DNA from 4 places in the Nocardioides sp. CCNWLW216 genome. Region 3 is predicted to be linked to each of the others. Evidence: predicted binding sites of a transcription regulator. Region 3 holds the regulator's gene; each other region holds the start of a gene.
What was found. The regulator LexA, encoded in region 3, represses DNA repair genes until DNA is damaged. The targets are predictions, from matches to a motif close to TCGAACANNTGTTCGA.
Positions count from the first base shown of each region.

Region 1 (7,276 bases), on a different contig from region 3:
TTCTCCGCGACCTTCTTCCCGGTCACCGCCTTCGACGGCTGGCTGCGCTGGGTGGTCGAGTGCACGCCGCTCTACCGCGGGGTGGTGCTCTGCCGCGAGCTCACCACCGGCGCGCTCTCGTGGGACTCGGCGATCTCGGTGGTCTACCTGCTGGTGATGGGCCTGGTCGGGCTGCTCGTCGTACGACGGCGGCTGGACGCGCTGCTGCTCACCTGAGCCGGGTCCTCCTCCAGGACGGCGAGTCCGATCCGCAGGCTGCCGAGATCGCCGATGAGGTCGTGCACGGCGTGGTACGCCGCTCGCATCCGCGGGTCCGGCGACCGCCGGTGCTCCTGCAGCTCCAGCAGGGCCCGGCAGGCGAGCGTCGCCGCCTCGTCGACGCCGTGCTGCAGGCGCTCCACCACGCTCGGGTGCATCGCGACCACCTCGTCCCTCTCCCGTCTCGGACGTCCAGCCTGCGCCGGGACCCCAGCGGGAACCAGGCCCGGACGGGCTATGGCGTCTGGCCGCCCACCCGGGCTCCCTCCCGGACCGTGACGAGGTCGCGTCGCTCCGGGTGCCCGGTCAGCAGTTCGCGCTCCAGCAGCGGGGCGTCGAAGGCCACCTCGACATCGACGTGCTCGGGCCCGGACTCGGTGGCGGGGAGGACGCTCACCCGCTCGACGATGTAGATCGAGGACAGCGCGTCGCGCGCGACGGCCCGGGCCGCCGCGCTGGTGCCCGGCCGGTCGGTGAGGACCCAGGTCGGCCCCTCGACCGTGTACGACGCGGACCGCAGTCGACGCAGCGCGTCCCAGCCGGCGAGGGCGGCCTCGGTGTCGTCGAAGACCGCGACGGTCTCGGGCGCCGCGATCGCGACGTCGGTGAGACCGTCGATCCCGGCCACCACCTCCCAGGTGGTCGCGCTGGCCGCCGGATCGTCGCAGTCGACGGGCACGGCGAGCCCGTCGGCGGACACCGACAGCGCCAGGGTGGCCGCTCCCGGCGGGTCGAAGTCGCAGACGTGCGCTGCGGCCGCGCCGACGTCGGTGCCCGCCACGGTCACGGTGATGTCGGCGCTGCCCGCGAACGGCAGCGCCTCCGCGCTCGTCGCGTCCGCCACCGCCATGCCCTCGAAGGGGTGCTCGGCGAGCCAGTCCTCGAAGTCCGTGACGGTCTGCGCGCCGCCGCGGACGGCGCAGGCGGCGAGCAGCAGCGCGACGAGGGGAGCGGCGATCGCGAGAGGACGGCGGGGGATCGGCACGAGGGGAGGTCTACCCCGCCAGGGCGATCTGCCACCACTCCGTGTCGATCCAGCGGTCGAACTTGTGCCCGACCTCGCGCAGCACCCCCACCGGCTCGAACCCGCACGCCCGGTGCAGCGCCCGGCTGCCCGGGTTGGGCAGCGCGACCACGGCCACGGCGGTCCGCATCCCGTCCGTGCGCAGGCGGCGCAGCAGCTCGTCGTACAGCGCCCGGCCGAGGCCGCGGCCGTGGGCGGCCGGGTCGACGTACACGGAGGTCTCGCGGGTGTGGCGGTACGCCGGCCGCGGGCGGTAGGCGGACGAGTAGGCGTAGCCGACGACGCCGTCCTCGTCAGCCACGAGCAGGTGGTCGCCGCGGTCGGTGCTGGCCAGGCGGTGCTCCCAGTACGACACCGGCGGCGGCTCCAGGTCGAAGGTCGCGATGCCGCCGGCGACCTGCCCGTCGTAGATCGCCTTGATCGCGGGCAGGTCGGCGGGAGTGGCGGAGCGCACAGGCATGGGCCCATTCTCCGCCGTCGTCGGAGGAGTCGTTCACCTGGATGTGCTGGACTCAGGTCGTGCCGGTCACTCACCTCGCGGGTCGTAGCGCCCGCATCGACGTGACGCTCGAGGGCCTCACCTTCACCCGCTCGGTGGCCGGCGCCGCCCGGCGCGGGGTCGAGCCGGTCCAGGAGGTCCTCTGGGACGACCTGGTCGGGGCCGAGCTGGTCCACACCCGCAAGGGCCGGCCGGTGTTCCGGGTGCTGGTCGTCGGCGCCCGCTCGGGTCTGCCGCTCCGGGAGGACCCGTACGCCCTGAAGCTGCCGCGCGCCGCCGCCGAGCGGGCCGCCGAGCTCGTCGAGCAGGTCGCGCGCGAGGTCGCCGTACGACGGCGCTGGCGTGCGCACGCCGAGGACGACGGGGCGGGCGCCTGATCCTGGCGGCTTCCCGACGGAGGTTGGCAGGAAGTCCGTGGCCCTCCTCCTCGAGGACCGCGAGGATCTCCCCATGAGCGCGATCGAGCCCGACACCAAGGACTGGACCTGGGTCCTGCAGCACCCCTGCCCGGAGTGCGGCTACGTCGCCGAGGACCCCGACCGCACGGAGCTGGGCGACCTGGTCCGGGGCAACGCCGCGCTCTGGCCGGTGCTCCTGGCCGCGCCGGACGCGGCGGCCCGCCCCGGCCCGGACGTCTGGTCGGTGCTGGAGTACGCCTGCCACGTGCGCGACGTGCAGCGTGTCTTCAGCGAGCGCCTCGCGCTGATGCTCGACCAGGACGACCCGCTCTTCGCCAACTGGGACCAGGACGAGACCGCCGTCGCCGAGCGCTACGACCTCCAGGACCCCGCTGTCGTCGCCGGCGAGCTGGTCGCGGCCGCCGAGACCGTCGCCGACCAGTACGACGCCGTGCCCACCGACGCCTGGTCCCGCTCCGGGCGGCGCAGCAACGGTGCGGTCTTCACCGTCGAGACCCTCGGGCGCTACCACCTGCACGACCTCGTGCACCACGCGCACGACGTCCGGGACGCGGCCGCCCGGGCGACCCGGGCGGCGTACGACGCCCACGCGGCCGCCTACGGCGTCGCCACCGCCGATCTCGACGACGCGGTGGCCCACCTCCGCGAGCGGTTCGCGGCTGCCGTCGGCAGGGGCGCGCGAGTGCTCGAGATCGGCAGCGGGCCGGGTCGCGACGCCGCGGCGCTGGAGGCGGTCGGGCTGAGCGTGCGGCGCACCGACGTCAGCACCGGCTTCGTCGAGCTGCTGCGCGCCGAGGGCCACGAGGCCGACGTCCTGGACCCGCTGACCGACGGGCTCGATGACCCCGTCCGTCCCGGCACGCCGTACGACGGGGTGTGGGCGAGCGCCTCGCTCCTGCACGTCGCGCGAGGGGACCTGCCGGTGGTGCTGCGCCGGCTGGCGGCGGCGACCCGGGACGGCGGTGTGCTGCACCTGGCGGTCAAGGAGGGCACGGGAGAGGGCTGGTCGACCCACGGCAGCGTCACGGCCCCGCGCCGGTTCACCTACTGGTCCGAGAACGGGCTCACGGCCGTCGTCGAGGCAGCGGGCTGGCACGTCGAGCAGCGCGGATACGGCACCGGCTCGCGCGGCGAGCGCTGGCTGGACCTGCTGGCCCGGCGTCGCTGAGTCGGCGGGGCGCCGTACGCTTCACCGGCGTGAGGCACACGGAGTTCTGGTCCCGGATGGAGGACGCGCTGGGCGCGTCGTACGCCCCCTCGTGGGCGAGCCAGTTCGTCATGGGCGCCCTCGGTGGTCGCACCGCGCAGGAGGCGCTGGACGCCGGGGTGCCGCCCAAGGAGGTCTGGGCCGCGGTCTGGGCGGCGCTCGGGCTGCCGGAGCGCGATCGCTGAACCCCGGGCGACACGCGCGTGTCGGTGTCGCGATCGAACACGTGTTCGGGCTAGGTTGTGTCCACAGGCATGACGCCGGAACGGGTTCTCCACAGCCTCGGCAGCGCTGATCAGGCGTTGTCGGTGGACCGCTCTAGCGTCGCCGACGTGCCTGACACCCGACGAGCTAGGAAAGAAGGTCCGGCCATGGCTGGAGATCGCGACAAGGCCCTCGACGCCGCCCTGCTGAACATCGAGAAGTCGTTCGGCAAGGGCTCGGTGATGCGCCTCGGCGACGAGACGCGCGCCCCCCTGGAGGTCATCCCGACCGGATCGATCGCGCTCGACGTCGCGCTGGGCCTCGGTGGCCTGCCCCGCGGCCGGGTGGTCGAGGTCTACGGTCCGGAGTCTTCCGGCAAGACGACGGTCGCGCTGCACGCGGTGGCCAACGCCCAGGCCGCCGGCGGCATCGTGGCCTTCATCGACGCCGAGCACGCGCTCGACCCCGACTACGCCAAGGCCCTCGGCGTCGACACCGACGCGCTGCTGGTCTCGCAGCCCGACTCCGGTGAGCAGGCGCTCGAGATCGCCGACATGCTGATCCGCTCGGGTGCGCTCGACCTGATCGTCATCGACTCCGTCGCGGCGCTGGTGCCCCGGGCCGAGATCGAGGGCGAGATGGGCGACAGCCACGTCGGCCTCCAGGCCCGGCTGATGAGCCAGGCGCTGCGCAAGATGACCGGTGCGCTCAACAACTCCAAGACCACCGCGATCTTCATCAACCAGCTGCGCGAGAAGATCGGCGTGATGTTCGGCTCCCCGGAGACCACGACCGGTGGCCGGGCGCTGAAGTTCTACTCCTCGGTCCGTCTCGACGTGCGCCGCATCGAGACGCTCAAGGACGGCACCGACATGGTCGGCAACCGGACCCGGGTCAAGGTCGTCAAGAACAAGGTCGCGCCGCCGTTCAAGCAGGCCGAGTTCGACATCATGTACGGCAAGGGCATCAGTCGCGAAGGCGGCCTGATCGACGTCGGCGTCGAGGCGGGCATCGTCCGCAAGGCCGGCGCCTGGTACACCTACGACGGCGACCAGCTCGGCCAGGGCAAGGAGAACTCGCGCAAGTTCCTCAAGGACAACCCCGACCTGGCCAACGAGCTGGAGAAGAAGATCCTCGAGAAGCTCGGCGTCGGCCCCCAGGCCGACGCGCCCGCCGAGGCCCTGTCCGACGAGCCGGTCGGCGTCGACGACTTCTGAGGTCCCGCCGGTTGAGGTGTGAGGGCCGCTAGGCCCGAGCCTCGTGCGGTGGTTGAGGTGTGAGGGCCGCTAGGCCCGAGCCTCGTGCGGTGGTTGAGGTGTGAGGGCCGCTAGGCCCGAGCCTCGAAACCCGGTGAGCCGAGAAGCAGCGCCGTGCGCGCTGCGTCGTACGACGGGAGAGACGGCATGCACGACGACCGACCCGCCCCCTCATGGGCCGGCGACGTCTCCGTCGGGGTGGACGCGTGGACCCGCCGCGCGTCCACCCCGGCGTCACCTCCGCCGCCCGACCCGGTGGCGGCCGGCCCGGACGCCGACCCCGAGTCGGTGGCCCGCAAGATCCTGCTCGATCAGCTCACCGGCCAGGCCCGCAGCCGCCAGCAGCTCAGCGACAAGCTGGCGGCCAAGAACGTCCCGACCGACGTGGCGACCCGCCTCCTCGACCGCTTCGAGGAGGTCGGCCTGGTCGACGACGGGGCCTTCGCCCGCTCTTGGGTGGCCAGCCGGGGCGCCGGCGGCGGTCGGGCGCTCGCCAAGCGGGCCCTCGCCCAGGAGCTGCGGCGCAAGGGGATCGACGACGAGGTGGCCCGCGAGGCCCTCGACGAGATCGACCCCGACGACGAGGAGCAGGCCGCGCGGGCGCTGGTGCGCAAGAAGCTGCGCACCCTCACCCGCGTCGACGACGTTGTCGCCACCCGTCGCCTGGTCGGGATGCTGGCCCGCAAGGGCTACGGCTCGGGGCTCGCGTTCGCGGTGGTCAGGGACGAACTGGCCCAGGCGGGAAGGGATGCGCTGGACGACTGACCGCTGTCGGGGGCCAGAATGCTCTCGTGGCTGACGACGAGCGCGAGATCCTGACCTACGAGCTGTTCGGCACGGCCGTCCGCGACCTGGCCCAACAGGTCGTCGACTCCGGCTATGAGCCCGACCTGGTGCTTTCGATCGCGCGAGGGGGACTGGGCCTGGGCATGGGCCTCGGCTACGCGTTGGACGTGAAGAACCTCTCCGCGGTCAACGTGGAGTTCTACACCGGCGTCGACCAGCGCCTCGACGTCCCGATCATGCTGCCGCCGACGCCGCAGGCCGTCGACCTCTCGGGGCTCAAGGTGCTGATCGCCGACGACGTCGCCGACTCGGGCAAGACCCTGGAGATCGTGCAGGAGTTCTGCGCCGACCACGTCGCCGAGGCGCGGACCGCCGTCATCTACGAGAAGCCGTGGACCGTCGTGAGCGCCGACTACGTCTGGCGCCGTACCGACCGGTGGATCAACTTCCCCTGGTCGTCCGAGCCGCCGCTCGTCGACCGACGCGGCGGGCAGGCCCACTGATGGCCGGCACGCCGACGACCGGCGACCTGCTGCGCGTCCCGACGGGTGCCGTCGACCTGTCCGCGGTCGCGACCGACGCGACGCCGGGCTTCGCGCACGGCAAGTCCGCCGGGCAGGCGGCGCTGGCCGAGCTCGGCGAGGAGCTGGCGGACCTGCAGGAGCGGCTCTTCGCCGAGGGCCGCTCGGGCGGGTCGCGCCGGGTGCTGCTGGTGCTGCAGGGGATGGACACCTCCGGCAAGGGCGGCACCCTGCGGCGCACCGTGGGGCTGGTCGACCCCCAGGGCGTCCGGATCACCTCGTTCAAGGCCCCGACCGCGGAGGAGCGGGCCCATGACTTCCTGTGGCGCATCGAGCGGGCGGTGCCCGGAGCGGGCTACCTCGGGGTCTTCGACCGCTCCCACTACGAGGACGTGCTGATCGCGCGGGTGCACGGGCTCGCACCGGCGGAGGAGCTGGAGCGCCGCTACGACGCCATCGTCGACTTCGAGCGCCGGCTGGTCGAGTCGGGCACCACGCTGGTGAAGGTGATGCTGCACATCTCGGCCGACGAGCAGAAGGAGCGGCTGCTGGCCCGGCTCGACGACCCGGCCAAGCACTGGAAGTTCAACCCCGGCGACATCGACGAGCGCGCGCACTGGCCCGCCTACCGGGAGGCCTACGAGATCGCCCTGGAGCGCACCAGCACCGAGGCGGCGCCGTGGTACGTCGTCCCGGCCGACCGCAAGTGGTACCGCGACCTGGCCGTCGGCCGCTTGCTCCTCGAGGCGCTGCGCGGCCTGGACCCGCAGTGGCCGTCGGCCGACTTCGACGTGACGCACGAACGGGCCAGGCTGACCGGCGAGGAGCCGATCGCCTGACCCGTTCGGTCAGTCAGTCAGTGCTGAGCGAGGTCAGCGACGGTACGTCGAGCCCTTGATGACGCTGCTCGTGTAGCCCTTGCTGCCCTTGAAGGTGATCTTCCAGACGAACTTGCCGCGGCTCGGAGCGGGGAGGACGACGGTGAAGCGGCCCTTCCGGTTGCTGCGGACGGTCTTGTACTTCTTGAACTTCTTGCCGACCTTCTTCTGGACGATGATCTTGATCTTCGCCTTCGGGGCGACCTTGCCCTTGAAGCCGGCGC
Region 1 is NZ_JBBBBJ010000007.1:113,579-120,854, forward strand. Features, by position in the region: gene V7S47_RS16740 (ABC transporter permease) at 1-216, shown strand, start outside; gene V7S47_RS16745 (hypothetical protein) at 144-416, opposite strand; gene V7S47_RS16750 (hypothetical protein) at 494-1,243, opposite strand; gene V7S47_RS16755 (GNAT family N-acetyltransferase) at 1,254-1,742, opposite strand; gene V7S47_RS16760 (hypothetical protein) at 1,802-2,158, shown strand; gene V7S47_RS16765 (methyltransferase domain-containing protein) at 2,232-3,368, shown strand; gene V7S47_RS16770 (DUF3046 domain-containing protein) at 3,398-3,592, shown strand; gene recA (recombinase RecA) at 3,779-4,828, shown strand; gene V7S47_RS16780 (regulatory protein RecX) at 5,015-5,632, shown strand; gene V7S47_RS16785 (phosphoribosyltransferase) at 5,659-6,156, shown strand; gene V7S47_RS16790 (polyphosphate kinase 2 family protein) at 6,156-7,013, shown strand; gene V7S47_RS16795 (hypothetical protein) at 7,047-7,276, opposite strand, start outside.
Region 1: the regulator LexA is predicted to act here: its motif matches at 3,626-3,641, upstream of recA (recombinase RecA).

Region 2 (7,276 bases), on a different contig from region 3:
GGAAGCTCGACGGCGACACCGCCTTCACCACCCAGAAGCTGGTCCCGGGCGACTCGCTCAGCCAGGTGTGCACCTTCACCGTCACGGCTGCCGGCACCCACCTGGCGGCGACCTTCGACGTCTCCACGCCCAGCTGGGACGAGGCGGACGCCCTCACCAGCGAGCTCGACGTGGACGCGGCCTACAAGATCGGCGCCGTCCCGGTGACGACCTTCCCGGCCACCGTCGCGAACAACAACGTCATCACCGCCACGGTCACCGTGACCTTCGACGGTGCCGCCGCGACCAACGCCTCGCAGACGATCTCCAGCGCCCTCGACGACATCACCATCACCGCCACCCAGTCGCACGCGGCCTGATCGCGATGATCCGGGTCCTCCGCGCCGCCTCCTGGGTGGTGTTCCTCGCCGGCCTCGCCGTGCTGACCGTGGCGGTCGTCATCCCCCGGGTGGCCGGCGCGACGCCGTACACGATCCTCACCGGGTCGATGCAGCCCCACATGCCTCCCGGCACGCTCGTCGTGACGCGGCCGGTGGACCCGGAGGACATCACGATCGGCTCGGTCGTGACCTACCAGCTGGAGTCCGGCGAGGCCGCCGTCGTCACCCACCGGGTGATCGGCATCGGCGTCGACGGCGCCGGCGAGCCGGCCTTCCGCACCCAGGGCGACGCCAACGACGTCGCCGATGCGCTGCCCGTCCGGGCCGAGCAGATCCGCGGCGAGCGCTGGTACGCCGTCCCGTACGTCGGCCGGCTCGGCACCCTGGTCGGCCAGGACCTCCGCCGGATGCTGGTGCCGCTGGTCGGGATCGCGCTGCTCGGCTACGCCGCGGTGCGGCTGATCGGGGAGTCCCGGCACGCGCGTCGGCGTCCGCGCCGGTCCGGGGGTGCGCATGTCGCAGCACCGCGCTGAGCCCCGAGGCGGACGCCGTGCCGCTCGTCCTGCCCGGCGCGCCCTCTGGCGCACCGGCCGGTTCCGGGCCGCGGTCGGCCTGGTCCTGCTGGGCGGCGTCGCGACCACCGGCACCTGGGCGTACTGGGCCGACGAGGCGACCGTGACCGGCACCAGCCTCACTGCCGGCACGATCGACCTGAAGGTCAACACCGTCGATCAGGTGACCGGCTACGCCGCGCTCAACCTGGGCGCCATGGTGCCGGGCAACACCTCCGCCGCCGTGCTCACCATCGGCAACTCCGGCACGGCGCCGGTGCGCTTCACCGGCGCCTCGACCGCCACCAACCCGGACGCCAAGAACCTGGCCGGCGCGCTCCAGGTCAAGGCCACCGCCGACACCGCCGTCACGGGCAGCGGCTCGTCCGCCACCTGCGCCGGCACGGCGATCGCCGGCTCCGGCACCGCGCTCAACGCGGCGCTGCTGCCCGCGCGGACCCTGACCGCGGGCAGCACCTGGAAGGTCTGCGTCCAGGTCACGCTGCCGACCAACGCCGCCTCCTCGCTGCAGGGCGGCACCACCGCAGTGACGCTGTCCTTCACGGGCAGCTCGGACCTGTCGTGACGGCGCGGCCGCGCGTGGGCCTGGTCGCCGGGGGAGTGCTCCTCGGAGCCCTCTGCCTGGTGGCCGCGCCGGCCGTGGCCGACTGGACCGACACCGCCGCCGTCACGGGAACCACGATCACCGCTGCCACGGTGCCCGCCCCGGTCCTCGCCTGCGGCGGTCTCTCGCTGGGCTCCGTGCAGTTCACCTGGCCGGCTGTGGCGGGTGCGACCGGCTACACCGTCACGTTCGTCGACTCGACCGGCACGGCGACCGCCAGCTACGACACGACCGGCACCAGCTTCGCCGCCACGTCGGGGGCCGTCATCGCCAGCGGCACCGCCCGCGTGCGCGCCAAGGTCCCGTACGGCGGGGGCGCCACCACCTGGATCTCCGGACCCTCGAACGTCCGCAGCTACTCCGCCGTCGCCGGCCTGGTGGGTCTGTGCTCCTGAGGGCGTCGGCCGTTCCTAGACTGGCGCGATGACCCCCACCGTCGGCGTGCTGGCCCTCCAGGGCGACGTCCGCGAGCACCTCGCCGCCCTCGGCTCCCTCGACGTGCAGGCGGTCGCCGTACGACGGCCGGGTGAGCTGGACGCCTGCGACGGACTGGTCATCCCCGGCGGGGAGTCGACCACGATGGCCAAGCTGGCCCGGATCTTCGAGCTGCTCGACCCACTCCGCAAGCGGGTGGCCGCCGGACTGCCGGTCTTCGGCACCTGCGCCGGGATGATCATGCTGGCCGACCGGGTCCTGGACGGCGCCGCCGGCCAGGAGACCGTGGGCGGGCTCGACATCACCGTGCGGCGCAACGCCTTCGGCCGCCAGGTCGACTCCTTCGAGGGGCCGCTCGACGTCGCGGGGCTCGACGGTCCCGTGCACGGCGTCTTCATCCGGGCGCCGTGGGTCGAGCAGGTCGGCCCGGAGGTCGAGGTGCTGGCGAGCGCCGCGGGCCACCCGGTCGCGGTCCGCCAGGGCTCGCTGCTCGCGACCTCGTTCCACCCCGAGGTGGGCTCCGACGTGCGACTCCACCGGATGTTCACCGAGCTGGTCCGCGGCTGAGTCCCGTCGTACACCCGGACGCGTCAGCGTCCCGGTGTGCGCCACGGGTGGATGGACGGGCTGCGGGGGCTCGCCGTCCTCGCGGTCGTGCTCATGCACGCCGACCTCGCGACGGCCGGGGCCCTCGGCCTCGAGGCCGGTCCCCTGCGTGCGGTCGACGAGCTGGTCGGCCCGGTCCGGATGCCGCTGCTCGTGCTCCTCTCAGGTCTGCTGCTGCCCCGGTCGCTCGCCAAGGGTCGGAGTCGGCACCTGCGCGGCAAGGTCGACACGATCCTCTGGCCGTACGTCGTGTGGGCCTCGCTCGACGTCGCCGGTGCCCTGGCCTACGCGCACCGCGACGGTCGGCCGCTGCCGTGGGAGCTGGTGCCCCAGCTGCTCCACGACCCGCAGACCTATCTGTGGTTCCTGGCCTACCTCTTCTGCTTCCACGTGGTGGGCATGCTGCTGCCGCCGCTGGCCCGCACCCTGGCCGGGCCGCTGCTGGTCGTGGCGGGGGAGCAGCTCGTCGACGCGTCGGCACACAAGTTCGTGGTGCTCCTCGGCTGGTTCCTGGTCGGCGACGCGCTCGCCCGGGAGGTCGGACCGCGGCTGCCGTCGATCCTCGGGCGCCTCGCCGACCGCACCCGTTGGGGGCCACTGGCGGTCGTGGGCCGCGAGTCGGTCGTCTACTACGCCACCCACCTGCTGGTCATGCAGGCGGCCGTGGACCTGGCCGTCGGGCTCGGGCTCGGGACCGCTCCGGGGGTGCTGCTCGTGGCGGTCGTCGTACCGCTGGGGGTGGCGGGGGTGCTGGTCCGCCTGCGCGGCCACCCGGTGGTCGCGGCGCTCTTCGTCCGGCCACGGGTAGGATCGATCCTCGGACCGCAGACGACACGGGCGGCTGCCCGGGCGAGTAGAAGAGGGACGCATGTCTGGCCACTCCAAGTGGGCGACCACGAAGCACAAGAAGGCCGCGATCGACGCCAAGCGCGGCAAGCTGTTCGCCAAGCTGATCAAGAACATCGAGATCGCGGCGAAGATGGGCGGCCCCGACCTCTCCGGCAACCCGACGCTCTATGACGCGGTCCAGAAGGCCAAGAAGCAGTCGGTGCCCAACAAGAACATCGACTCCGCGGTCAAGCGCGGCGGTGGGCTCGACGGCGGCGGCGTCGACTACGAGACGATCATGTACGAGGTCTACGGCCCGCAGGGCGTCGCGCTGCTCGTCGAGTGCCTCACCGACAACCGCAACCGGGCCGCGATGGAGGTCCGCACCGCGGTGACCCGCAACGGCGGCACCATGGCCGACCCCGGTTCGGTCTCGCGGCTGTTCACCCGCAAGGGCGTCGTCGTCGTCGGCAAGAGCCAGGAGCGCGGTGGCGCGGCGGTCGAGATCTCCGAGGACGACGTGCTGGAGGCGACCCTCGACGCCGGCGCCGAGGACGTCAGCGACCTGGGCGAGAGCTTCGAGGTCCAGTCGGAGCCCGGCGACCTGGTCGCGGTCCGCACCGCCCTGCAGGCCGCGGGGATCGACTACGACTCCGCCGACATCCTCTTCGTCGCGACCATGGACATCCCGGTCGCCGAGCCGGAGGTCGCCGGCAAGGTGTTCCGCCTGGTCGACGCCGTCGACGACCTCGACGACGTCCAGAACGTCTTCAGCAACGCCGACATCTCCGACGAGGTCCTGGAGTCCATCGACGCGTAGCGAGGACGCGACCGACGCGTCGAGACCTCGCCAGGTGCCCGCGTGTCGGCCGGGGTGACCCAGCAGCCGCGGGATAGCGTGGCCTCCGAACACCTGTTCGGACGGAAGGCGACGACATGCGCGTGCTCGGGATCGACCCCGGCCTGACCCGCTGCGGCATGGGCGTGGTCGACGGCTCGGTCGGCCGACCGCTGACGCTCGTCGACGTCAACGTGCTCCGCACCTCCGCCGAGGTGCCGGTGGCCCACCGGCTGGTGACGATCGAGAAGGGCGTCGACGCCTGGCTCGACGAGTTCGCCCCGGACGCCGTGGCCGTGGAGCGGGTCTTCGCCCGCTCCGACGTCAGCACGGTCATGGGCACCGCCCAGGCCAGCGGGATCGCCATGGTCTGCGCGGCGCGGCGAGGGCTCCCGATCGCACTGCACACGCCGTCCGAGGTCAAGGCCGCCGTCTCCGGCAACGGACGCGCGAACAAGCAGCAGGTCGGGGCCATGGTGACCCGCATCCTGCGGCTCGACGCCCCGCCGAAGCCGGCGGACGCCGCCGACGCCCTGGCACTGGCCATCACCCACATCTGGCGCGGCGGCGCCCAGGCCCGCATCGACGCGGCGGTCGCCGCAGCGAGGAGTCGTCCGTGATCGCGTTCGTCCGTGGAGAGGTCGCCGCGCTGACCCTGTCCAGCGCCGTGCTGGAGGTCGGGGGAGTCGGCCTGGAGCTGATGTGCACCCCCGGCACCCTGGCCACGCTGCGCACCGGCTCGAAGGCCACGCTGGCCACGTCGATGGTGGTGCGCGAGGACTCGCTGACCCTGTTCGGCTTCGTCGACGACGACGAGAAGCAGACCTTCGAGCTCGTGCAGACCGCGTCCGGGGTCGGGCCCAAGGTCGCCCAGGCGATGGTCGCGGTGCTGAGCCCCGACGACCTGCGCCGGGCGATCGCCTCCGACGACGTGAAGACCCTGACCAAGGTGCCGGGCATCGGGCAGAAGGGCGCCCAGCGGATCATCCTGGAGCTCAAGGACCGGATCGGCGCCCCGACCTCCGGGGCCGCCGGGCCACGTCCCGTCTCGGCCGAGCCCTGGCGCGACCAGGTCCAGCAGGGACTGGTGGGCCTGGGTTGGTCGGCGAAGGACGCCGACAAGGCGGTCGACGCGGTGGCCCCCGAGGCCGGCGACGTCCCCGACGTCGCGGCGCTGCTGCGCGCGGCGCTGCGCACCCTGAGCAGGGCGTAGCCGATGCCGTTCCACGAGGACGAGCTGGAGGCGGCCGAGAGCGGTCACCTGCGCTCGCTGACCGCCGCGGAGGCCGAGGGCGACGAGCGGGCGGTCGAGGCCGCCCTGCGGCCCAAGACCCTCGACGAGGTGGTGGGGCAGGCGCGGGTCCGCGCCCAGCTCGGACTGGTGCTGGAGGCCGCTCGCCAGCGCGGACGCGCCCCCGATCACGTGCTGCTGTCCGGCCCTCCCGGACTCGGCAAGACGACCCTGGCGATGATCATCGCCGCGGAGATGGCGACCCCGCTGCGGCTCACCAGTGGCCCGGCGATCACCCACGCGGGCGACCTGGCCGCGATCCTGTCCGGCATGAACGAGGGCGACGTCCTCTTCGTCGACGAGATCCACCGGATGTCGCGGCCCGCCGAGGAGATGCTCTACATGGCGATGGAGGACTTCCGGGTCGACGTCGTCATCGGCAAGGGGCCGGGGGCCACCGCCATCCCGCTGGAGATCCCGCCCTTCACCCTCGTCGGCGCGACCACCCGAGCCGGCCTGCTGCCGGGCCCGCTGCGCGACCGGTTCGGGTTCACCGGTCACCTGGAGTTCTACGAGCCGCACGAGCTCGACCTGATCGTGCACCGCTCCGCCGGCCTGCTCGGCGTCGAGCTGCGTGCCGAGGGCGCGGCCGAGATCGCCAGCCGGTCCCGCGGCACCCCGCGCATCGCCAACCGGCTGCTGCGCAGGGTCCGCGACTACGCCCAGGTCCGGGCCGACGGCGTCGTCACGCTGGGGGTCGCCGAGGCCGCGCTCGACCTCTACGAGGTTGACCAGCTCGGGCTCGACCGCCTGGACCGGGCGGTCATCGACGTACTCTGCCGGCGCTTCGGGGGCGGGCCGGTCGGTGTCTCCACCCTGGCCGTGGCCGTGGGGGAGGAGCGCGAGACCGTCGAGGAGGTCGCCGAGCCCTTCCTGGTCCGGCTCGGCTTCCTGGCCCGCACCCCGCGCGGACGGATCGCCACACCGGCGGCCTGGGCGCACCTCGGACTCGCTCCGCCCGTGCTGCCGACGGTCGACGGCACCCTCTTCGAGGACTGAGCCACCCCCGCCGGTCGGACAGATCGACCGTGATGCGATCGTCACCGGTACCCACCGTTATGCTTGCGCGTCGGTCGGCCCGCCCGCTTTCTTCGTGGCTGGGAGACCCACCCGTCATCGCTCGAGAGGCTTTTCCGTGGAGTTCGCCGGCTTGCTGCCGTTCGCAGCGATCGCGCTGCTGTTCTGGCTGTTGATCATCCGCCCGGCGAGCAAGCGCCAACGGGAACTTCGGGGCATGCAGTCGTCGTTGTCGGTCGGGGACGAGGTCATGCTGACCTCGGGCGTCTTCGCGCACGTCACGGAGGTCGCCGACGACCACCTCCGGGTCGAGATCGCCGAGGGAGTGACCATCAAGGTCGCCCGCGGTGCGGTCGGCTCGATCATCCAGCAGCCGCTCGTCGACGACGAGCCCGAGGAGAACTGACATGGCACGCTCGACCGCCGCCCGTCCGGGACGCACCCTCGTGGTGTTCTTCCTGGGCGTGGCGATCCTCTACGGCCTCGTGGCCCTGGGCGGCACCTGGAAGCCCTCGCTGGGCCTCGACCTCGAGGGAGGCGCCCGGATCACCCTGCAGGCCAACGGCAACCCCAGTGACGAGAACCTGGAGGAGGCCCGCCAGATCATCGACCAGCGGGTCAACGGCTCGGGTGTCGCCGAGGCCGACGTGACCGTCCAGGGCGGACAGTTCGTGGTCGTCGAGGTCCCCGGCGATGTCGAGAACC
Region 2 is NZ_JBBBBJ010000007.1:199,349-206,624, forward strand. Features, by position in the region: gene V7S47_RS17145 (alternate-type signal peptide domain-containing protein) at 1-359, shown strand, start outside; gene V7S47_RS17150 (signal peptidase I) at 365-913, shown strand; gene V7S47_RS17155 (TasA family protein) at 894-1,517, shown strand; gene V7S47_RS17160 (hypothetical protein) at 1,514-1,951, shown strand; gene pdxT (pyridoxal 5'-phosphate synthase glutaminase subunit PdxT) at 1,980-2,558, shown strand; gene V7S47_RS17170 (acyltransferase) at 2,595-3,617, shown strand; gene V7S47_RS17175 (YebC/PmpR family DNA-binding transcriptional regulator) at 3,514-4,245, shown strand; gene ruvC (crossover junction endodeoxyribonuclease RuvC) at 4,362-4,883, shown strand; gene ruvA (Holliday junction branch migration protein RuvA) at 4,880-5,476, shown strand; gene ruvB (Holliday junction branch migration DNA helicase RuvB) at 5,480-6,553, shown strand; gene yajC (preprotein translocase subunit YajC) at 6,690-6,977, shown strand; gene secD (protein translocase subunit SecD) at 6,979-7,276, shown strand, end outside.
Region 2: the regulator LexA is predicted to act here: its motif matches at 4,331-4,346, upstream of ruvC (crossover junction endodeoxyribonuclease RuvC).

Region 3 (7,276 bases):
TCGGCGGCGACTTCGGGGCGGTCGCGACCGGTGTCGGGCTGAAGCCGACCGAGCGGGTCCTGGAGGGTGCGCCCGCCGACGCCCACGCGTCCGGCACCGGCCTGCCCTGGCGGGGCATCGACGTCGGCTCACCGTTCGACTACGGCCAGCAGGCGATCCTCTACGTCGCCCGCCACCTGCCGCCCCCGGGTCGCGACGGGCTGGTGAAGGCCCAGCTCGACGAGATCGTCGAGCTGGTCGACGCCGCCGAGGGCCGCACCCTCGGGCTCTTCTCGTCGCGGCGGGCCGCCGAGACCGCGGCCGAGGCGGTCCGCGAGCGGCTGCCCCACCTGACCACCCTCGCCCAGGGCGACGCCCAGCTCCCCGAGCTGGCCAAGCAGTTCGTCGCCGACCCCCACACCTGCCTGTTCGGCACCCTGTCGCTGTGGCAGGGCCTCGACGTCCCGGGCGACACCTGCCAGCTGGTGCTCATCGACCGGATCCCGTTCCCGCGGCCCGACGACCCGCTGATGTCGGCGCGCCAGAAGGCCGCCGACAAGGCCGGCGGCAACGGCTTCATGCAGGTCGCCGCCACCCACGCCGCCCTGCTGATGGCCCAGGGCGCGGGCCGACTGATCCGCACCACCTCCGACCGCGGCGTTGTCGCGGTCCTCGACCCGCGACTGGCCACCGCCCGCTACGGCGGCTTCCTGCGCTCCAGCCTGCCGCCGATGTGGACCACCACCGACCCGGCCGTCGTCCGCAAGGCACTGGCCCGCCTGTCCGCCACCGCCCGCTGAGTCGTCGCGGGGCGAGGCCTGGACGGTGAGTGGTCCACCCGGCCGAGGGCCGTTCCGGTGGACAGCACACCGCCGCACCGCGTGTCCGGACAGTGCGCCCGGAGTGGCGGTGCTCGATGCACCGACCCGGGGGCTGATGATGTGGCCTCACCGCTCGACCGCCGGGGCCGGATCCGTCGGCCGGATGCCGACGCTCACAGCCGCGAGCGACCGTCCCAGCCACGCCGCGGCCGGCGCAGGCCGAAGAACCGGGCGACGGTCGGTGCGACGTCGACGGTCCGGGCGTGGGCCGACGAGGCCCGGCGTCGCGGGACCACCGGGTGCCCACCGGAGATGAAGAACGGGATCGCCCGGGTCGCCGGGTGGCCGTGGTTGCCGGGGATCGGGTTGCTGGTCGGGTCGGGGTCGCTGAAGCGCCAACCGGCCCGGCAGTAGACGACGACGTCGCCGGCCTCCGGGCCGAGCCGCAGACCCTTGGTACGACGGTCGTAGGACGCCAGCACGCCCGGGACGGCCGCCGCGTGCCGCCGGATCCGGGCCACCGCCTGGCTGCGCTGCGAGGCGGGACCGGTCCAGTAGACGAGGTCCGCGCCGCCGTTGTCGGCGATCACGAAGCGGCCGGCCAGGAACGGGTCGGCCGCCAGCACCGGCTGCAGGGAGATCAGGTTGCCCGGCGTCGACCAGTCCATCGAGTGATCGGCGAGCACGACCACCATCGAGCGCTCCCAGCGCCCGGTCTCCTTCAGCCGGTCCACGAACCGCCCCACCAGCCGGTCGGTGCCGACCAGCGCCGTACGACGCAGCACCTTCAGCGACCCGCCGGTCAGGTCGACGTGGCCGAACCGGTCGATGTCGCCGAGGTTGACGAACATCAGGTGCGGGTCGAGGTCGTCGAGCATGTCCAGGGCCGCGCGCATGGTGAACAGGTCGGGGGCGTGTCCCGAGACGGGGATGATCGGCGCCGGCTCCCAGCGGTACGTCGCCCGGCCGCCGAACACGCCGTACAGGTATTCCTTGCTGAGCACGGTCCCGGTCCGCAGCCCACGCCGGTTCAGCCGCTCGATGATCGTGTCGACCCGGATGTCGGAGGCCCGGTCGAGGTCGCGGACCGCCCTCTCACGCCGGTCGTAGACCGCGTTGGCGGGGACGCCGCTGCGGTCGGGCCGGACCCCGGTCATCATCATCACGTGGTTGGGGATGGTCTCCGCGATCGGCATCGAGGAGGCCCGCGGGAACCGCAGGCCGCCGTCCCGCAGCGCCCGCAGGTTCGGGGTCAGGCCGCTGTCGATCTCGTCGGGCCGGCAGCCGTCGATGACCAGCACGTAGGCCCGGCGACCGGTGCGCACCGCCGCCTCGGCGACCTCGGGCAGCCCCGCGACGGCGGAGAAGACCAGTCCGGCGCCACCCGCCTGCAGGAGGGTACGACGCCCCGTGCGGACCTCGGCCAGTCCGCGCTCGAAGGCACCCGGGGTGCCGTCCCGGCACATCAGCGACCCACCGGCCGGTCGACCGCCACGACCCGCCCGGTGCCGGCCCGGGTCTGGAAGGACCGGGCCCAGGTGACCGGCGTGCGGCGCGTGCTCCGGGAGCCGATGACGTACCAGTCCATCTGCGCCCGCTCCGGGGTCACGTCGAGGACGGAGAAGCCGTGGTCGTCGAAGTTGAGGTACTTCAGGTGCCGGTTGGCGGCCAGGATCGCCTGCTCGGCGGCCAGGTTGACCGGGCTGCGGCGCGGGGTGCCGAGCGCGTCCTTGAGATTGTTGGAGGTCACCGACGTGCAGACGAACTCGACGCCGGCCGACCCCGTGAGCGGGTACGTCGACGCGTCGTACGGCAGGTCGGCGGCCCAGGCGCCGTGGATGTCGCCGGTGATGAAGACGGTGTCGGTGACCTGGTGGTCGCGCAGGTGGCCGAAGATCTCGTTGCGGTCGGCGGTGTAGCCGTCCCACTGGTCGGTGTTGATGGTGACCCCGTCCTCGGGGAACAGGTCGAGGAAGGAGTTGAGCGGCGCGATCAGCTCGTCGGGGAGCCCGCCGAGGCCGAGCGGCGCGATCATCACGGGGTTGCCGACGATCTTCCACTGCGCCCGCTCGCGGCTCAGCGACGACTTCAGCCAGGCCAGCTGCCGGCCGCCCAGGATCGTGCGGTCGGGATCGCTGACGCCGGCGTCGACGGCCGGGGTCGAGACCTGCTCGCTGCGGTAGGTGCGCAGGTCGAGCATGCTCAGCTCGAGGAGCTGGCCGAAGCGCAGCCGGCGGAACAGCCGGTCGCCGTCGCCGAGCCGGGCGGTGCCGTCGAGGCGGACCGGCATCCACTCGTCGTACGCCCGGTGGGCCCGGGCGCGGCGCCGCCGGAAGTCGCCCTCGCCGTTCAGGCCCCCGCCGGGCGTGTGGTTCTCAGCACCGCCGCTCCACTGGTCGTTGGTGACCTCGTGGTCGTCCCAGGTGACGATCCACGGGTAGCGGGCGTGCAGGGCCTGGAGGTCCGGGTCGGTCTTGTACTGCGCGTGTCGTCGGCGGTAGTCGGCGAGGCTGACGACCTCCTTCGCGGGCACGTGCCGTCGTACGTCGGTGTCGTCGGCGCCGGCGCCGTACTGGCCGGGGGCGTACTCGTAGAAGTAGTCGCCCAGGTGCACGACCGCGTGCAGGTCGTCGCGGGCGGCGAGCCCGCGATAGGCCCCGAAGTAGCCGGCCTGCCAGTTGGCGCAGGACACGACCCCGAAGCGGACGTGGCCGGGCAGCGCGTCGTGGGCCGGGGCGGTGCGGAACCGGCCGAGACGGCTCCGGGCGCCGCGGTAGGTGAACCGGTAGTAGTACCAGCGGGCCGGCTCCAGCCCGGTGACGTCGACCTTGACCGTGTGGTCGCGGCTCGGACCGGTCGCGAACGCACCCCGTCGTACGACGCGCCGGAACCGGCGGTCGGTCGCCACCTCCCAGCCGACCCGGACCCGAGGGCCCCTGCCGGAGCCGGGCTGTGCGGCCGGGGTCGGCGTGACCCGGGTCCAGATCACCACCCGGTGCGGCAGCGGGTCACCGGAGGCGACGCCGTGCCGGAAGAAGCGGGCGCCGGGGCGCGCCGCCTCCGCGGTGGGCTCGCCGGCCACCAGCGAGGTCGCCGTGAGCGCGGTCCCCGCCGCGCCGGTGGCGAGCACGGTACGGCGGGGCAGCGGCAGGACGTGGTCAGGTCCGGAGGCGGTCACGGATCGTCCAACGACCCGTCAGCGTCCGCGTGACGCCCTGACCGCGGACGTCACGCGTTGTTCATCCGGCAGCCGCTCAGCGGGTGACGGCGCGCACCCGCACCCGCAGCCGCAGGCCGTCGTCGAGCGAACGGCCCTGGCAGGAGTAGACCGTGCCGCGGCCGCACGCGTAGCGGGTGCCGGCGTTGACGAGGGTGACGTCGACGTAGGCGATCCGGCCGTCGACGAAGGGGACGCTCAGGAGGCCGGCCCCGGAGGGCCGGAGGCGCACCAGGCGAGAGGAGATCTTGCCCGACTCCCGGCGCACCGTGACCACGGCGGCGGTCGGCCGGGTCCGGCGGGGGAGGTCGACCGCGATCCGCAGCCGGGTGCTCGCCCGGTTGGTCCGCTTGCCGGGCCGGTAGCGCACGGTGCCGCTGCTGAGGTGGTTCAGCTTCAGCGACGCGCGGCGGAGCTGGTTGCGGGCGACGCGCGCGGTGCCCTCGGGCCGGGTCACGGGGTAGCGGGCGCCCTCGCGGTAGCTGCGGGCCGGGTGCCGGTTGGCCGCCGAGAAGCGGGCGACCGTGGCCGTCATCGACCGACCACGCTCCTTCAGCACCGCTCGCACCGCCTGCAGCGAGTACGCCGGTCCGGCGGCCTTGGTCAGGATGTCCCGGACGATGGTCGGCATCCCGCCGCGCGAGCCCGGCTCCAGCTCGCTGAGGTAGCGGAAGAAGATCCAGCTGCCGTAGACGCGCAGGTCCTGGCCCTTGTCGATCGGGGTGCGCGGCTGCGACATCGGGCTGTTGCGGAGGTACTGGATGTTGTCGTTGACGGCGTCGTACACCTCGTCCTCGGCCCAGGTCGCCGTCGACTCGAGGAACCAGAGGTCGTCGGTGATGTCGTAGGCGAACTGGACGGCGTGGAAGTACTCGTGGGCCGTGGTGACCTGCAGGTTGTGGACCGGGGTGTTGGCCGGGAACTGCTTGCTGGCGAAGTCGTTGTCGAGCGAGCAGTAGGCCTGAGCGCTGCGCTGGGTGCTGGACGTCACGCCCTCGGGGACGCAGTAGCCGTAGAGGCCCTCGCGGCCGGTGTCGACGAGGTAGACGTCGAACTGGTTGGTCCCGCCACCGCGGGTCCGGTCGGAGACCGGCTTGCGGTAGCCGGCGGCGACGTAGGTGCCACTGACCTTCAGCAGCGTCGCGAAGACCCGGTCGACGTAGTCGGGCCGGCCGTTGGCGTCGGCGTCGGTCAGGTCCGGGGCGTCGGAGGTGGCGCGGGCCCAGTGCACGCAGAAGCCGCCCTGGCAGGCCTGGGTCGGGAGTGCGTTGGCGGCGTAGCCGAACCGGCCGCCGGCGTCGGTGTCCGGGGTGTCGGTCGGACGGGCCAGGATCCGATCGGCCTCCGCGCGGCGTGCGGCGGGGAGGGCCGAGCGTGTGCGGGCCAGCTCCAGCAGAGCCAGGCTCGCGTCCCGGCCGTCGACCTCACCGCTCACGATCTCGTCGGCCTGCTCGAGCACCTCGACGGCGCGGGCAGTGGCGTCGGCTGCCCCGGTCGGTTCGGTGATCGGCACGACGGCGGGGTCGTCAGCCGCGCGCGCAGCCCCGGGAGGGCTCAACAGGGCGGCGGCGACGGCGACGGCGCCGACGGTGGCGAGCAGCGAACGGTGACGAGCGCGCAACGAGATCTCCATCCAAGGGGAGGGCGGACGCGCCATCCTCGCACGCCCACCCACCCGGATCAGACTCGTCGCAGCACCGCCGTGACCTTGCCGAGGATCGTCGCGTGGGTGCCGTCGATCGGGTCGTAGGCCTCGTTGTGGGGCATCAGCCAGACCTGCCCGTCCTTGCGCTTGAAGGTCTTCACGGTGGCCTCGCCGTCGAGCAGGGCGGCGACGATGTCACCGTTCTCCGCGGTCTGCTCCTTGCGGATCACGACGTAGTCGCCGTCGCAGATGGCGGCGTCGACCATCGAGTCGCCGGCGACTTCCAGCAGGAAGAGCTCGCCCTCGCCGACCAGTTGGCGGGGGAGCGGGAACACCTCCTCGTAGCGCTCCTCGGCGAGGATCGGACCGCCGGCGGCGATCCGGCCGAGCAGGGGCACGTTGGCCGGGGTCGGGGCGGAGTCGCCGAGGCCGGTCTCGTCGTACGACGTCTCCTCGGCGCTGGAGAGCGTGCGGCGGGCGGCCATCACCTCGGGCAGGAAGACCTCCAGCGCCCGCGGTCGGTGCGGGTCACGCTTGAGGAAGCCCTTCTCCTCGAGGGACTTCAGCTGGTGAGCCACGCTCGAGGAGCTCGTGAGGCCGACGGCGTCGCCGATCTCGCGCATGCTCGGCGGGTAGCCGCGCTTCTCGATGCTGTCCTTGATGTGGGCGAGCACGCGCTGCTGACGCGGGGTCAGGCCCGTCGCGTCCGGCGGCCCGTCGGGCAGCTCGCTGACGTTCTTCTTGCTGGCCATGGTGACGCCTTTCGCCGGGATGCTCGTGGGCCACACCGTACCGATCCGACCGCCCCGCTTCAAACACGTGTTCGAACGGCGTGTCGGGCCGACCATGTTCGAACAAATGTTCGTCGAGCCCTTGATTTCGTTCGAACACCTGCTCTAGCCTCGTACACATGTTCGATCGAACGTCTGATCGACCAGCTGGCCCGCACCGGACTGTCGGTGGCCGCCGTTAGACATGCGGTTGTGGTCAGGCACCGAGGCTGACCGCCACTTCCCCAGGAGGTCCCAATGAGCACGATCCAGCTGAGCCCCGTCCGACTGAGCACCCTGTCGACGACCCGCGGGGAGCTCCGGCTCACCCGCCGCGGACGGCTCGTGGTGTTCCTGCTCGGCCTGGCGGTGGTGCTCGGGATCGGGCTGGTCCTGGCTGCTGGCTCGGTGGCCACGCCGGAGCCCGGCGCGGTCGAGTCGACGACCGTAGTCACGGTCGGCACGGGCGACACCCTCTGGGAGATCGCGGCCGACGCCTCCGAGGACGGTCAGGTCCGCTCGATGATCTCCCGCATCGAGCGTCTCAACGGTCTCGACTCCACGGTGCTCGTGGCCGGCCAGCAGCTCCGGGTCCCCACCGAGTAGCGCCACCACAGACTTCGTCAGCCGCCTCGACCCCGGCTGACGGGCCGGGGAAGACAGGGGCGGGGCCAGGTGGCCCCGCCCCTGCGGCGTTCCTGGTCTCGATACCCCCCGCGAGGAGGAGCGGTGTCGCGGGCTTTCGGTGGTCGAGTGGCCGTGACGGAGGAGTGGTGTCGCGGGCTTTCGGTGGTCGAGTGGCCGTGACGGAGGAGTGGTGTCGCGGGCTTTCGGTGGTCGAGTG
Region 3 is NZ_JBBBBJ010000018.1:6-7,281, reverse strand. Features, by position in the region: gene V7S47_RS25215 (ATP-dependent DNA helicase) at 1-779, shown strand, start outside; gene V7S47_RS25210 (alkaline phosphatase family protein) at 974-2,266, opposite strand; gene V7S47_RS25205 (alkaline phosphatase D family protein) at 2,266-3,978, opposite strand; gene V7S47_RS25200 (MXAN_6640 family putative metalloprotease) at 4,055-5,638, opposite strand; gene lexA (transcriptional repressor LexA) at 5,698-6,414, opposite strand; gene V7S47_RS25190 (LysM peptidoglycan-binding domain-containing protein) at 6,691-7,038, shown strand.

Region 4 (7,276 bases), on a different contig from region 3:
GCGACCGAGCGGGTCGCGGCGAGACCGACGGAGCAGGTGATGCCCTGCTCGTCGTGGATCCGGGCCCGCAGCTGCTCGGCGATCGCCTCGGGCGGACCCAACCGGCGGACCGCACCGCCGACGTCGAGGAAGGCCTCGTCGAGGGAGGCCACCTCGACCAGGGGCGTGACCCGCCGGAAGGTCTCCATGACGGCGCGCGAGACGGTCGAGAAGGCGTCGAAGTCGGGCGCGAGGGTCACCGCCCGCGGGCACAGCCGCCGCGCCTCGGCCCCGGGCATGCCGGAGCGGACGCCGAACGCGCGGGCCTGGTAGCTCGCCGACAGCACGACGCCTCGGTGACCGCCCCCGACGATCACGGGCTGGTCGCGGAGGTCGGGTCGGTCCCGGGTGGCGACGGAGGCGTAGAACGCGTCCATGTCGACGTGCAGGATCGGGGTCACCACGGCCGTCACGGCCGGGCCCGACCAGGGCAGAGGTCAGCGGGTCGCGACGACGTGCAGCTGCGTGGCGAGCGGGAGGTACTCGGGGCGCTGCGCGACGGCCTGCTCGAGCTCGACGAGCGCGGCGGTGGCGCCGGGCTCGAGCTCCAGCAGGGAGCCGGGGACCAGGTCCGCGAAGACCCGGACGCCGTGGACCTGCAGGGCGGCGAAGCCGGCGTCGGCGAGCAGGGCGACCAGCTCGTCGTGAGTGAAGCGTCGCCCGGCCCGGCCGGACGGCGAGGCGTCGTCGAGCAGGGCCAGGGCCTGCTGGAAGTGGCCCGCCATGGCCCGCGCGACCACCGCGGCGTGCCGCTGGGCGACGACGAGGCTGAGCGTGCCGCCGGGACGCAGGACGTCGCGGAGCGTGGCGAGCGCGGCGGCCGGGTCGTCGACCACCTCGAGGACGCCGTGGCACAGCACCACGTCGGCCGCGGCCGTGCCGGTGACGTCGAGCAGGCTCGACAGGTCGCCCTGCTGGCCGGCGACCTCCACCCCACGCTCCCGGGCCCGCCGGTCCAGCGCGGCCAGGGCATCGGGACTGGGGTCGACCACGACGACCCGGTGACCGAGCTCGGCCACCCGGACCGCGAACCCGCCGGTCCCGCCGCCGATGTCGAGAACGTCGAGCCCGCCGTTGGAGGCGTCCAGGACCGGCCGCAGGGCCTCCCACACCACGGCGGTGCGAGCGGCGCCGCGCCGCTCGCTCGGACGCTCGGTCGCTGGCATGACGACCACCCTAGGGGGTGCGGGGGCGCTACGTCGGGCACGGGTCGGTCCGCCTTCCGGCTGGTCGACCCCGGGGCTCACGTCATCGAACAGGTGTTCGATGCGACCACGATAGCGCAGCCCGGGCCGCTGCGGTCAAGCGGCGCTCCCCCAGATCTCGGTCGCCCACTCAGGGTGGTCGATGAACGGGTTCCGGTTGAACTGGTAGCTCTCGAAGATCACGTCGTTGCGGCGCATCTCGAAGGCGTCGACGGGGTCGGCGGCGCTCCAGGCGAGCAACGTCGAGAGCTTGCCGATGTGGGGGGCCGAGCCGTTGCCGGTGACCTCGTTGACCTCCAGGTCGGCGAACCCGTCGTCCCCCTCGTAGCGGACCGACATGTAGAGGATCATCCGGGCGACGTCACCCTTGACGGCGTCGCGGGGCTCCCAGGAGTCACCATCGGCGAAGTTGCCGGGCGCCTCGTCGTTCTCCGTGCCGCCGTTGTCGAAGTCGAGGTTGCCGCGGTCGGAGTTCACCGACACGTCCTCGGGCCGCAGGTGGTGGACGTCGGTGCCCGGACCGGTGGCCGTGCCGAAGTCGCCGTGGCTCTTGGCCCACACGTGCTCACGGTTCCACTGGTCGACCCCGCCGCCGTTGGCGCTCTTGGCGATGCTGTCGCCGGTGTAGAGCTCGATGACGTTGCTCGGGTTGGCGGGATCCTCGTCGGTCTCCTTCAGCGCGTCCCAGACCTGGGCGTACGACAGTTTGGTGACACCGCTCGAGATGATGGAGTGCAGCGCAGCCTCGAGCTCGGGCCCGGTCTTGCCGACTGCATCGGCGTAGTAGGTCTCGTCGTACTCGCCGGTGCCGGGCTGCGGGCCCGCGTCGGGATCCGGGTCCGGCTCGGGATCGACGGCCCCGTCGGCCAGGGCGAAGGCGCTGGTCCCGGTCACCCCCGGCCGGGAGAAGTACGACGCCAGCGCGCCCGTCACGTCGACGCGCCGACCCAGCAGCTCGGGGTGGGACCTCAGCCCCCAGGTGGCGCGGAACGCGCTCGGGACCTGCACGTAGACCATCTGCGAGGTGTCGGTCACCCCGGGCGCGTCGGCGAGCGCCAGCGCATAGTCGGAGGGGTAGCCGCTAGTGACCACGGAGGTCGCGGACGTCGGCTGGCCCACGACGTAGCCGCGGACCGTGGCGACCGAGCCGTCCTGGCCGGCGCGCGCCGAGGCGACGCCAATCTCACCGGCGGCGTGCGCGCCGTCGGAGAACGGGTTGACCAGGGCCAGGACGGCGGCCAGGAGAGGGACGAGCAGCAGGGCCGGCACGCGGGCGGCACGGGACACAGCGGACTCCGATCGGACGGGCGGGAGGGCGCACCCAGTCCAGGGCGTCGCTCCCCCGCCGTCCAGACGGGGAAACCCTTGTCGTCAGGCGGAGTCGTCGGACGATGCCGTCAGCCGGCGCGGCTGACCGGCGCCGCGGAGCCGACGTGGGGCACCAGGCCGAGGGCCCGCTCGACCACCCCGAGGAAGCGGTCGGCGTCGCGCACCAGGTCGTCGGCCTCGCGGGCACTGACCGCGCGGGTCGAGCCGGCCTCGGCTGCGGCCCGCTTGGCGGCCCCGGCGGCGAAGAAGCTCGCCCACTCGGTGAGCTCGGGCGCGACCTCGGTCAGCAGCACCCACGCGTTCTTCTGCGGTCGGCGCCGAGCCGGGGTCGGCCGGGCCCGGGCCGCCAGCAGGGCGGCGGCCGCCCGCAGCGCCGCGACGTGCGCACAGGCGTAGCGGGTCGGGACGTCGATCGCGCCGACGGCCTCGCTCAGCGACTCGGCCGACCGGGCGAGATAGGCGTGGGTGGTCGCCGGCAGGGCGTAGGGGTTGGGGGTGACTCCAGGCATGCTGCGTGCGTCGCTCACGTGCGTCTCCTCGTGCCGCCGACCCCGTGAGGTCCGACGGGAGCGGGGGTCGAGGTCGCTCCCGCCGGACCGTTCGAACATTTGTTCGAACACCTGAACGGTACACCGCGCCACCGACAGTGCGTCAAGGGCAGTGCCGGGAGACGGGAGGAGCCTCAGTCGACCGGGGTATCCGACCGGTCCGCCTCGCGCAGGAAGGCGGTGGTGTCGCGGTGGAACAGGAAGTAGACGAGGACCACCTCGATGACCAGCGAGACCGCCGCGAAGGCGACGTACAGGCCGGGTGGGTCGGTGCGCAGGCCGGCGATGGTGCCCAGCGCGGTGAAGGCGACCAGGACGGCCAGGCAGGTGCGCGCCCAGAGGTGGCCGATCCGGACGAACGCCAGCAGGACGAGGGCCAGGCCGGCGATCACGACGAACAACACCACGGCGACCGGCGCGAACGCCGGGATCTGCACGGGGCTGTCCTTGACCGCGTCGAGACCCCCCTTCTCGAAGGTCTCGCGCACCGACGGGTTGTGCTCGGCCCAGGACCGGATGAGCGAGTCCTCCAGGAACACCGAGAGCACCGCGGCGACGGCCCCGAGGGCCAGCAGCACGCCCAGCACCTGGGTCGTGCGGGTGACGGTGGTCGGATGGTTCCCGGCCATGTATTTCCTTTCGAAGGAGGTCCGGCGAGGACCTAGAGTCCGCAGTATGACCACGGAGCACCCCACGATCACGCGCTTTCGCGACGAGCACGCACGACGCGGGGGCACCGGCGAGGTCGTCATTCTGCCGGACTCGGTCCACACCGCGGCACTCGCCGCCGAGGCGCTCGGCTGCGAGGTGGGCGCGATCGCCAACAGCCTGCTCTTCGACGCCGGCGGTCGGCCGGTGCTGATCCTCACCTCCGGCGCCCACCGGGTCGACACCGCCAAGGTCGCCGCGGACATCGGGGTGGAGCGGCTGAAGCGGGCCACGCCCGAGTTCGTGCGCGAGCACACCGGCCAGGTGATCGGCGGGGTCTCCCCCATCGGCCACCCGGCGCCCGTCCCGACGTACCTCGACCCGTGGCTGCGACGCCACGAGGTGGTCTGGGCGGCCGCGGGCCATCCCGCGGCGGTCTTCTCGACCACCGTGGACGAGCTTCTCGCGCTGACCGAGGCCACCGAGATCGACGTGGCCTAGGAGGTGCGCACCGACCTGGCCGACCCGGCGGTGCGCGCCGCCCTGGCGGCCCGGCTCGGCGAGCGGTACGCCGGCCGCCCGGTCGTGCTCGGTCCGGGGACCCTGGCCGGCTGGACCCCTTGGGTCGCCCGGCTGCGGCGACTCGGCTGCCGGGTCGTGGTCGTCTCGACCGGTCCCGGCGTCGGTGAGCCGCCGCCCGCGGGGTCGTGCACGGTGGTCGAGGTGGAGGCGCCGCCGACCCGGTGGACCACCGACGGGCTCCGGCTCCACGACCGGCTGGTCCGGACCCTGCCGGCCTCGGCCCGGGCCGCGATCGACGCCGTCGACCCGGACCGGCGCGGCTGCTGGGTCACCTCGCCGTTCGTCACGACCGACGAGCCGATCGACGGCCGTCCGGTGACGGGCGGGCGGCCCGCGTCGTACCTCGCCCTGGAGGACAAGTCCCGCGCCGACGCGGTCTGGGTCGCTGCCGGTGTCCCCCACTCCCCGTCCCGCCTGCTGCCCGTCGACGACGAGACCGGTCTGGCCGACGCGACCGCGGAGCTCGCCGACGCGCTCGGCACGGTCTGGTCGGGTGACGGGTTCAGCGGCGGCGGCGACTACGTACGCTGGGTGCGCGACGCCGACGACCAGCGCACGGCCCGGGCGTTCTTCGCCCAGCACTGCACGCGGGTGCGGGTCCTGCCGTTCCTCGACGGGGTCCCGTGCTCGATCCACGGCCTGGTGCTGCCCGACGGCACGGCCGCGTTCCGCCCGGTCGAGATCGCCGTGCTGCGCGACCCCGCCGCGCGGGCCTTCGTGTACGGCGGGCTCGCCACCCATTGGGACCCGCCCGCGACCGACCGGGAGCGGATGCGCGACCTCGTGCGCCGGGTCGGCGCCCACCTGGCCGCCGCGCACGGCTACCGGGGCGCCTTCGGCGTCGACGGCGTGCTGACCGCCGACGGCTTCCGGCCGACCGAGCTGAACTCGCGGATGTCGGCCGGCCTGACCCTCCTCGCGCGCGCCGACCCCGACCTGTTCGCCCTGCTGCAGCCCGCGCTGGTCGACGGCGTCGACACCGGGCTGGGCGTCGCCGACGTGGAGACCCTGCTGCCCCTGCTCGACGCGCAGCGCCACTCCCACGCCGTCGACCTCGGCCCCGGCTCGTTCGTCCCGGTCGACGTCCCCGCACCCGGCCCCGGCGGGCGGCTGGCCGACGTCCTCGCCGCGCTTCGGCCCGACCTCGCGGCGGCTCCCGACGTACGACGCGGGGCGGTGCCCTAGGGTCACGGCCATGGCGCGGGTCGTGGTCGTGGGCGGCGGGTACGGCGGACTGGCCTCGGCGGCCCGGCTGGCCAAGCTCGGTCACCAGGTCACCCTGGTGGAGGCGGCGCCGACCCTCGGCGGCGCGCTGGGCCGGGTCGAGGCAGACGGGTTCACCTGGGACGCCGGGCCGACGTACACGCTGCTCCCGGCGGTGCTGCGCGACCTGTTCCGCAAGTCCGGGCGGCCGCTCGAGCGCGAGCTGGAGCTGGAGCAGCTCGAGGTGGCACGCGAGCACCGGTTCGAGGACGACACCCGGGTCCGGGTGCCGGCCGGGCCGCGCGGCGCGCAGCTGGCGGCCTTCGACGAGCTCGACCCGGGGCTGGGTCAGCGCTGGGTGGACCACGTGGCGTCGTACACGGAGGACTGGGAGGTGCTGCGGCGCGGCTACCTGGAGGTCCCCTGGACGCCGGGGTCGCTGCCCCGCGACGTGGCGGCTCGCCTGGACGGTCGCGAGACGCTGCACAAGCGGCTGCGGAAGGTCTTCAAGGACGAGCGGCTGCGGATGGTCGCCGGCCACCCCTTCGTCGCGGACGGCCACGACCTGCGCAACGTGCCGGCCTGGGCCGGACTCCAGGCGTACGTCGAGCAGCGCTTCGGCGCCTGGACCGTCCCGGGCGGGATGGGCGCGCTCGCGGGGGTGCTGGAGTCGCGGCTCGCGACCCGGAGGGTGGAGGTGCTGACCTCGACGGCCGCGGTCGACGTGCTCGTGCGTTCCGGCCGGGCCGCGGGGGTCGCGACCACCTCCGGCGAGATCGACGCCGACGTCGTCGTCTGCGCCGTCGACCCGCGCCGCCTGCCGGCGCTGGCGTCGTACGTCGACCGCACCATGCCGGCCATCCCGCCGGTGGTCTGCCACGTCGGCGTCGAGGGCGACCTGCCCGCGCTCGACGACGCGCCGGCCGAGCTGGTGCTGCACGGCGACCCGCTGCTCGTCGTCCGGACCGGTGGTACGGCGCCCGACGGCGCCCGCGCGGTCACCGTGCACGGGCGCGGCCAGATCGCCGAGGACCTGCTGCGTGCGCTCGCCCGGCACGGCATCGACCTGCGCCCCGGCCTGGTCACCCGCGTGGACCGATCGCCCCGCGACCTGGTCGAGCAGTGGGGTGGATCCCCGCTCGGGGTGCTCTGGCAGGGCCGCGGCACCGTGCGGCAGCGGCTGGGACCGCACACGCCGATCCCGGGCGTCTACGCCGCCGGCGCGTCGGCCACCCCGGGCTCGGGGCTGCCGCTCGTGGGGTTGTCGGCCGCGCTGGTGGCGCAGGCCGTGGGCGAGGCCTAGACCCCGACGTTGAGCGCCTCGAAGATCTCGAGCGTCGCCTTGGACCGGTTCAGCGTGTAGAAGTGCAGGCCCGGCGCACCGCCGGCCAGCAGGTCCTCGCACAGCTCCGCCGCGACCTTGATGCCCTCGGCTCGCAGGGCGACCGGGTCGCCGTCGTAGGCGGAGATCCGCTCGACGACCTCGGCGGGGACGTCGGCGCCGATCAGCTCGCCCTGGCGGCGGATGGCGTTGAGGTTCAGGATCGGCATGATGCCGGGCAGGATCGGCAGGTCGACACCGCGGGCGCGGACCCGCTCGACGAGGGCGAAGTAGTCACTGGCCCGGAAGAACATCTGGGTGACCGCGAACTCCGCGCCGGCCCGGGCCTTGGCGACCAGCACGTCGGCGTCGTGGTCGAGCGACTCGGCGGTCGGGTGCCC
Region 4 is NZ_JBBBBJ010000004.1:133,296-140,571, reverse strand. Features, by position in the region: gene dinB (DNA polymerase IV) at 1-452, opposite strand, end outside; gene V7S47_RS10835 (methyltransferase) at 477-1,205, opposite strand; gene V7S47_RS10830 (endonuclease) at 1,341-2,531, opposite strand; gene V7S47_RS10825 (SAV_6107 family HEPN domain-containing protein) at 2,642-3,100, opposite strand; gene V7S47_RS10820 (hypothetical protein) at 3,256-3,750, opposite strand; gene V7S47_RS10815 (YbaK/EbsC family protein) at 3,797-4,270, shown strand; gene V7S47_RS10810 (hypothetical protein) at 4,274-5,536, shown strand; gene V7S47_RS10805 (phytoene desaturase family protein) at 5,547-6,857, shown strand; gene metF (methylenetetrahydrofolate reductase [NAD(P)H]) at 6,854-7,276, opposite strand, start outside.
Region 4: the regulator LexA is predicted to act here: its motif matches at 3,174-3,189, upstream of V7S47_RS10825 (SAV_6107 family HEPN domain-containing protein).